Regions from separate parts of the Ornithinibacillus xuwenensis genome, predicted to be linked through region 1. Evidence: riboswitches for the same ligand, from Rfam matches in the RefSeq annotation. Region 1 holds a riboswitch; each other region holds the start of a gene.

Region 1 (2,205 bases):
AGTAAGGTATTGCTAAACTGATTATTTACATTCTTAGCAATAGAGCCGCCAACAATGTTGGTGTTGTATGTTAACGCAAGGTTGGAGAGGAAGTCAATAGAGTTGTGTCCATCTTTGTCAGCAATTTCATCTAAGCGGGTCAAATCATAGCCTGTTGTCCATAGCTCAGGCAGTACAACCACATCAGGCTTCGTATGTTCGAAGCTAGTAAATAGCTCCTTCAGATGCTCATAATTAGCTTTAGGATCGCCAAAACTAATATCCATTTGTATAAGGGAAACGTTTAATCCCATCCTATCTCTCCTATCTAGGTTTAAGGTTTTCAATCTTGTAAATGGCTTTTTCAACTATAGTACGGTCAGAAATGCCCATTAAATGGATAGACTCGCCAGGTTTAGTTGCTCCATGGGCAATAATGCTGATAGCCTCTGCTTTATTTTCTAGTATACCTAATTCTGCTAGTGAAATGGGGAGTTCTAGTTCTTTATAATACGGCAAAAGGAATGAAATTTCATCTAGTCTATCCTCTATTGCTAGTTGTACTAACACGCCGAAAGCAACCTTATCACCATGAAGATAATCATGTGTTTCATTTACATAGGTGAGGCCATTATGAATGGAATGAGCGCCAGAAATTCTCCCGTAATGATCACCGAAGCTACCAACCATACCGCCAGCCATGATAATGGTTTCGACCACTTGTAAAAATTCGGGTGTAATCACTTGTGAGGACAAGGCTGTTATTGCATTTTTCCCTTCTCGTAACAGCACATCTCGACATAATCCTGCAGCATGTAATGCAATCTCTAAAGGTATGGGCTTGGATTCTAGATGACGAGTTAAGACGTCAGCCTCATACCATTTTGCAATCGTATCACCAATACCGGCACGTAGATAGTCTACTGGTGATTGGACGATTATTCTAGGCTCTACTAACACCATATAGGTGCTTTGGTTGAAGACAGTGTATTCTAAGAAATTTCCATCGTTATCGTAGAACACACTTAAAGGTGTCCAAGCAGCACAATTTGATGCTAAGGTTGGAACTAGGATAACAGGTAGATGTAGGGTATCGCCGGTGGCTTTCGCAATATCTAATACTTTCCCTCCACCAACTCCAATAATGACATCTGTATCTACAACCGAAGCTTCATCACGAACTCTTGCCACTTCCTGATGTGTACAATCCCCATGATACTGTACGTACGTGGCTGGTTCTTCTAAGTGAATAAAGGGCTTTGCCGCTTGCCAAGAAGCTTCTCCATGAATGATAGCAGGACGTTGAAAGTGATGCTTGTTTAACAAGCTTGGTAAATCGTCAAGTACTCCTTCATAGCAAAGATATAAATTTGGTGCGCCTTTTACACGAATGACATCCATCCTAATCCCCCTCTTGATATCGTAAAAAACCTCTCTTCCAGGAGAGGAAGAGAGGTTGATTTGTCTTTTTGCTCCTCCTCTTATCTTGCAATGGATCTTGCAGGATTTAGCACCGTGTTGCGTAGCAACCGGTTGCCGGGCTTCATAGGGCCATTCCCTCCGCCTTCTCGTGATAAGAGTAATTTATTCATTGTATATTCTATGTTTGAAATGCATTATCCCACCGCTTTTTCATTCTGTCAACAATTCTAAATTTAAAAAAACTCTTTACAAGTTAGAATTTAATGACTATAGTTAGTAACTAGAATTTTACAGACCTGTTTAGGAGCGTGGTAAGAAATGCATCAATTTAAACAATCTGAATTGCTAACAAGATTACCAGAGCAGTTCTTTGCTAAACTCGTTCAAAAGGTTCAAATGCTAGCGAATGAAGGACATGATATTATAAATCTTGGTCAAGGAAATCCGGACTTACCAACACCGAAGCATATTGTTGAGGAGTTGAAAACGGCAGCCGATAACTCACAATATCATAAGTATTCGCCTTTTCGTGGACAACAATTTCTGAAGGATGCAATCGCTGAATTTTATAAACGTGAATACCAAGTGGAAATTGATCCAAATACAGAGGTTGCTATTTTATTCGGTGCCAAAACAGGTTTAGTAGAGATTAGTCAGTGCTTACTAAATGCGGGAGATCTTGCGCTCGTTCCAGATCCTGGTTATCCCGACTATATGTCTGGCATTGCAATGGCAAATGCTGAGACAGCTTATATGCCGTTGAAGAGGGAAAATGATTTCCTACCAGATTACCATGCGATAAGT
Region 2 (2,205 bases), on a different contig from region 1:
TAAAAACGGGCAATCTCTTCCTTCGGCCGCCTATTTTCTAACCACTGAGGGGGATCTATCATGAAACATCTTAATGATCGAGTGATAATAGTTGAAGGATTAACAGATAAAAAACAACTAGAGAAGGTTATTGACGATCAAGTTACCATTATTTGTACTAATGGAACGTTCGATGTGGAGCGTTTTGATGAATTGCTAGAGTCCTATCAATTGGATGAAAAAGACGTTTATATTTTAGTGGACGAGGATCATTCTGGAATGAAGCTCCGTAAACAGCTTGCATTAGAGCTTCCTCATGCTGAACACATTTATGTGAGTAGTGAATATCGTGAGGTAGCAGCAACTCCGGAACGTATTTTAGCAATGCTGCTACTTGGGAAGCAAATTGCTGTTAACCCTCTCTATTTAGTTTAGCTTACAAGTAGGTGATTTTTTGCAAGAAGTTACAACGGATACATTACAAGAGCGAGAATATTTAATCTATATATACACACCATTTTGTGGCACTTGTCAGGTGGCTAAGACAATGCTTGATAAGATAGAATCGGTACATAAACAGGATATTTTTTATAGGATGAATGCATCCCTGTATCCTGATTTTATGCGAGATAATAAGATTGAAAGTGTCCCGTGTCTCCTCATCAAAAAGGAGAATAAAGTTCAGGAGAAGGTATATGCATTTCACTCGATACCAAATATTTATCGTTATCTATTTAACTATCAACCTGAATTGTTTAACGAAAAATAATAAATAATTTATAGAATGGTATTGACACAAAAAGTGCACGATGCTATAGTTAGTTTTATCAAAAATCGAATAATGATTAACTCTTATCCAGAGCGGTGGAGGGAAAGGCCCTATGATACCGCGGCAACCTTCAAACTTTTAGTTTGAAAAAGGTGCCAAGTCCTACAAAGCATTTTGCTTTGAAAGATGAGAGAACGTGAAGATATAATTTATTACGTCTTTCTGTTCTCTTACAGAAAGGCGTTTTTTTATTGGTTTTTGTACACATTATAGGTAGAGGAGGGATGTTTGTGATATCGATAGAAGGACTTTCGAAAGTATTTCGGCTTAAGCAAAAAAATATTACTGCTGTAGATGACATGAGCTTAACCATACATGATGGCGATATATTTGGGGTAATTGGTTATAGTGGAGCTGGAAAGAGTACATTTATTAGGCTATTGAATCGGTTAGAAGAACCGACGAATGGTAAAATAACGATCCATGGCGAAGAGATAACAGCCATGAGTAAAAAAAAACTTCGAATTGCTAGGCAAGATATAGGAATGATTTTCCAGCATTTTAATTTACTTTGGTCTAGGACGGTAAGTGAAAATATTGCTTTTCCACTTGAAATCGCAGGCGTACCGATGGAAGAAAGAAAGAAACGGGTTAGTGAATTAGTTGATTTAGTTGGGTTAAAAGGAAGAGAGAATGCTTATCCTGCCCAGCTTAGCGGAGGTCAGAAGCAACGAGTTGGTATTGCGAGGGCTTTGGCGAATAATCCGAAGGTACTATTGTGTGACGAAGCAACCTCTGCTCTAGACCCAGAAACCACGGATTCCATATTAGATTTACTCGTCGATATCAACGAACGATTAGGCTTGACTATTATTCTCATTACACATGAAATGCATGTAATTCGAAAAATTTGTAATCGTGTTGCGGTTATGGAGAACGGAAAAGTTGTCGAGCAAGGTGAAGTATTAGATGTTTTCTTAAAACCGAATAAGCCTGTTACGAGAAAATTCGTTGAGCAAGTAATGGGAGATCCTGATGGTGATCATAATCAGTTATTAGAGGTTTATTCAAGTGGTCTGGTAGTTCGATTACATTTTGTTGGTGAGTCTGCAAACCAAGCACTAATCAGTAAGATTTCTAGGGAGTTTCAAATAGAAGTCAATATCTTACAAGGAAAGATTACACAAACCAAGCTTGGAGCTTATGGTACGTTGATTGTTCAAATCAACGGTGAGCCTAATGAAATAAACAATACCATTGGCTTTATTAAAGAAGAAACCTCAGTTGAAGTGGAGGTTTTGACACATGCTTAAGGAATTATTTCCAAATGTCGTTTTGGAGGATTTAATCGTAGCAACTGGAGAAACGTTCTATATGACGTTATTGGCTCTGGTAGGAACTGTGATTTTTGGTGTATTACTAGGACTATTACTATACCTAACTTCAAATGGTGGTCT
Region 3 (2,205 bases), on a different contig from region 1:
TCAGTATTACACTTGCTTCGATTGTTATAAGCTTAAATTGGTTAACCTACATTTGGGCAGTAAATAGTGACCATGTCATTCAAGCAAGTCTTGGCTACTACATCAACCCTTTGGTCAGTATTTTATTAGCGATTATTGTATTAAAGGAAAAGCTCACGAAAAGCCAAACCATTTCCGTCGTCTTAGCAGGTATTGCAGTTTTTTACCTGACGATTAGCTATGGCGTATTTCCCTGGGTATCATTACTGTTAGCAGTCTCATTTGCACTATATGGTTTGTTTAAAAAAGTAGTAGATATCCCCGCCATGTACGGTTTAACAATCGAAACCATGATTATCACGCCCGTAGCACTAGTTTATGTATTGCTGTTACCAGAGGGGACTTTTTCGTTCCAACAGATTACTTCTTTTGAAAGCCTTATGTTAATTGGTGCGGGAATTGTTACTGCAGTCCCATTATTAATGTTTGCCAGTGGAGCGAAAAGAATTCCATTGGCGATGGTTGGGTTCCTACAATATATTGCGCCAACATTAATGCTTATTATTGGTGTATTTCTGTATCACGAGACCTTCTCGACTGAACATATGGTATCGTTTGGATTGATATGGTTAGCACTTCTTATTTATTTGGGATCTGTATATCGGTTCCCCGTTCGAAAAATGAAAACACATGAAAAATAATTTTTAAAAATATATTGACATGTAATTTGAACATAGCTAATATAATACTCAATAAATGAATAGTTAGTCTCTTATCAAGAGCGGTGGAGGGAATAGGCCCTATGAAGCCCGGCAACCTTAGGTGAAAGTTTTACTTTCCTTAAAAGGTGCTAAATCCTACAGGTCACAAGATCTGGAAGATAAGAGGAGGAACGGTTACATATACGCACCCTCTTCTTAGGAAGAGGGTTTTTTATTTCCCCCTCTCCCTCCAGTCTAAAACTAGTTAAGGAGGAATTTTTGATGACCAATTTTTATGTTGATCAACCCGAAACAATTTTACTTCACGGCGGACAGGTGCCTGATCCAACTACTGGTTCAAGAGCTGTACCTATCTACCAAACCACGTCCTATGTTTTCCGAGACACCGAGCATGCACAGAATTTATTTGGACTAAAAGAACCCGGTAATATTTATTCGCGGATTATGAATCCAACTGTTGATGCCTTTGAGCAGCGGGTTACACTTCTTGAGGATGGTGTAGCAGCAGTTGCAACTTCATCTGGTATGGCCGCAATTACGCTAGCGATTTTAAATATTGCTGGTGTTGGCGACGAAATTATTGCTGATAGTAATCTGTATGGTGGCACGTATAATCTTTTTGCCAAAACCTTACCAAAATACGGTATTAATGTCCTATTCGTAGATGGTACCAAGCCAGAGGAGATTAAAGATGCCATTTCCGATAAAACAAAAGCAGTATTTGGGGAAATTATTACAAATCCCAGCTTAAATGTATTTGATGTCGAGCAAGTCGCTTCCATCTGTCATGAGGCACATGTTCCGCTTATTATTGATAATACCTTTGGTACACCATTACTGTCGAAGCCGCTAACATGGGGAGCAGATGTTGTTGTACATTCTGCAACGAAATGGATTGGCGGCCATGGTACATCTATTGGTGGGATTGTCGTAGATGGTGGACGATTTGATTGGAATCATGAACGCTTCCCAGAATTTACAGAACCGGATGAAAGCTATCATGGGTTACGCTATGCTGATGTCGGTCCTGCAGCATACGCTACCAAGCTCCGCGTTCAGCTTTTACGTGATATCGGTGCTTGCTTAAGTCCACAAAATGCTTTCTTATTACTACAAGGCTTAGAAACATTACATTTACGAATCGAACGCCATACTGAAAATGCGAAGCTTGTTGCAGATTATCTACAGGACCACCCTGCCGTAGAATGGGTTAATTACCCGGGTCTTGAGAGTCACCCTTCTCATGAGCTTGCAAAAAAATACTTAAATGGTGGTTTTGGCTCCATGATAACGTTTGGGATTACTGGTGGAAGGGAAGCTGGTAGAAAAGTTATTGACTCAATTAAGCTGTGGTCACATGTAGCAAATGTTGGCGATGCGAAATCTCTGATTATACATCCTGCATCTACCACACATCAACAACTAGGTTCAGAGGACCTGAAAAAAAGCGGTGTGACAGAAGAACTGATACGGCTTTCTGTTGGAATTGAAGCTGCAGCGGATA
Region 4 (2,205 bases), on a different contig from region 1:
TCTATATTAAATACACCTCTAGAACTCCATGCATGCTCGTCATCACCAACTAGCCGGCGATATGGATCTGCTGATAAGGTGGTTTTACCCGTACCTGATAGTCCAAAAAATAATGCTACATCTCCTTCATTTCCAACGTTTGCTGAGCAATGCATGGAAAGAATGTTTTGTTCAGGTAATAAGTAGTTCATAATCGAGAATATGGATTTCTTAATTTCTCCAGCGTATTCTGTACCACCAATTAATATTACTTTATGTTTAAATGAAACAAGTATGAAGGCTTCTGAATTTGTCCCATCGATACTTGGTTCTGCCTTAAACGAAGGAGCAGAAATTACTGTAAATGATGGTTGATGAGCTGTTAACTCTTCTTCAGTAGGACGAATAAATAATTGTCGGGCAAATAAATTATGCCAAGCAAACTCATTGATAACTTGAATTGGTAATCGGTAGTTTTTATCAGCACCAGCGAAACCATTAAAAACAAAGACCTCATCTTTTTCCTTTAAGTGAGCGATAACTTTTGCATATAATTTTTCAAATACTGCTTCATCGATTGGTTGGTTTACATTTCCCCAATCAACTTTATCTTCGGATATAGAATCTCTGATAATAAATTTGTCCTTTGGAGAACGACCAGTATATTTTCCGGTTGTCGCAAGAACAGCTCCGGTATCAGTTAAAGTTCCTTCTTTTCTCGATAGAATTTTCTCAACTAAACTAGCAACAGATAAATTGTTTTGAATATTTTGTTGTGATAAAAGCTCTTCTAATAATGAAGTTTTCATTACCGTATTCATTATAATTACCTTCCTTTATGATGGAATATTTAGGAAAGACTTCCTTTCCATAACAAAAGCATCTGAAATCTTCCATTAGTATAACACATTTAAAATAATGGTGTATACTAATTATTATTTTTTATTTTATTATCTTTTTTACTATATGTGACAGCGATAATATGAGTTGACATTGGACAATTAATTCGGTTAACCTAAACTATGAGCGGATACTCTCTTATTCAGAGTCGGCGGAGGGACAGACCCAATGAAGCCCGGCAACCATCACACCATGTGAAAAGGTGCTAACCTGATGCAAGGAAAATTCCTTGAACAATAAGAGCGAAAGGCTGAAAACCCCTTTCCTCAGGAACGAAGGAAAGGCTTTTTTTTGTTGATTGGGATATAATACTGATAGATATGGAGTTCCGTACCACTATATAAAGGGAGGATTTAGCCTAATGGCTAAAAATCGACGATTATTTACTTCGGAGTCAGTAACAGAAGGGCATCCGGACAAAATTTGCGACCAAATTTCCGATGCAATTTTAGATGAAATCTTATCAAAGGATCCAGCAGCACGTGTTGCTTGTGAAACAACTGTAACAACAGGACTGGTATTAGTTGCTGGTGAAATCACCACGTCAACTTATGTTGATATTCCTGCAGTTGTGAGACAGACCATAAAGGACATTGGGTATACCCGTGCAAAATATGGCTTTGATGCTGATACTTGTGCAGTTTTAACAGCAATTGATGAACAATCACCGGATATTGCTGGTGGGGTGAATCAAGCATTAGAAGCCCGTCAAGGAAAATTGACCGAGGGAGAGATTGATGCGATTGGTGCTGGTGACCAAGGCTTGATGTTTGGATTTGCTTGTAATGAAACAAAAGAGTTAATGCCTTTACCAATATCATTAGCACATAAACTTTCGAAGCGATTGGCAGATGTAAGAAAAGATGAAACACTTGCATATCTTCGCCCAGATGGAAAAACACAGGTTACGATTGAATATGACGAACAGGATCAACCAGTTCGTGTGGATACGATTGTAATCTCAACCCAGCATCATCAAGATATAACATTAGAACAAATTGAGAAAGACTTATTGGAACATGTGATAAAACCAGTTGTTCCTACAAACCTATTGGATGAAGAGACAAAGTATTTTATTAATCCAACAGGTCGATTTGTGATAGGTGGCCCACAAGGCGATGCTGGTTTAACCGGTAGAAAAATCATTGTGGATACCTATGGTGGATATGCTCGTCATGGTGGGGGTGCATTCAGTGGTAAGGATGCAACTAAAGTAGACCGTTCAGCTGCGTATGCGGCCCGTTACGTTGCGAAAAACATTGTAGCAGCAAAACTAGCAGACTCTTGTGAGGTACAGCTCGCTTATGCGATTGGCGTTGCGGAGCC

Evidence for each region. A riboswitch is a leader RNA that binds a small molecule or an ion and turns the genes downstream of it on or off. The one in region 1 is predicted to bind S-adenosylmethionine.
Region 2: linked by a shared signal. The riboswitch ahead of ABC228_RS14470 (methionine ABC transporter ATP-binding protein) and the one ahead of ABC228_RS13780 (iron-containing alcohol dehydrogenase family protein) in region 1 are both predicted to bind S-adenosylmethionine.
Region 3: linked by a shared signal. The riboswitch ahead of ABC228_RS08395 (PLP-dependent aspartate aminotransferase family protein) and the one ahead of ABC228_RS13780 (iron-containing alcohol dehydrogenase family protein) in region 1 are both predicted to bind S-adenosylmethionine.
Region 4: linked by a shared signal. The riboswitch ahead of metK (methionine adenosyltransferase) and the one ahead of ABC228_RS13780 (iron-containing alcohol dehydrogenase family protein) in region 1 are both predicted to bind S-adenosylmethionine.

The regions. Positions count from the first base shown of each region.
Region 1 covers NZ_JBDIML010000004.1:213,368-215,572, forward strand. Annotated here, with positions in the region: gene ABC228_RS13775 (carbon-nitrogen family hydrolase) at 1-293, opposite strand, end outside; gene ABC228_RS13780 (iron-containing alcohol dehydrogenase family protein) at 304-1,380, opposite strand; SAM riboswitch class I at 1,458-1,559, opposite strand; gene ABC228_RS13785 (pyridoxal phosphate-dependent aminotransferase) at 1,720-2,205, shown strand, end outside.
Region 2 covers NZ_JBDIML010000005.1:75,062-77,266, reverse strand. Annotated here, with positions in the region: gene ABC228_RS14480 (toprim domain-containing protein) at 61-414, shown strand; gene ABC228_RS14475 (thioredoxin family protein) at 434-748, shown strand; SAM riboswitch class I at 829-941, shown strand; gene ABC228_RS14470 (methionine ABC transporter ATP-binding protein) at 1,039-2,061, shown strand; gene ABC228_RS14465 (methionine ABC transporter permease) at 2,054-2,205, shown strand, end outside.
Region 3 covers NZ_JBDIML010000002.1:515,152-517,356, reverse strand. Annotated here, with positions in the region: gene rarD (EamA family transporter RarD) at 1-680, shown strand, start outside; SAM riboswitch class I at 749-866, shown strand; gene ABC228_RS08395 (PLP-dependent aspartate aminotransferase family protein) at 963-2,205, shown strand, end outside.
Region 4 covers NZ_JBDIML010000005.1:5,567-7,771, reverse strand. Annotated here, with positions in the region: gene pckA (phosphoenolpyruvate carboxykinase (ATP)) at 1-800, opposite strand, end outside; SAM riboswitch class I at 1,015-1,122, shown strand; gene metK (methionine adenosyltransferase) at 1,241-2,205, shown strand, end outside.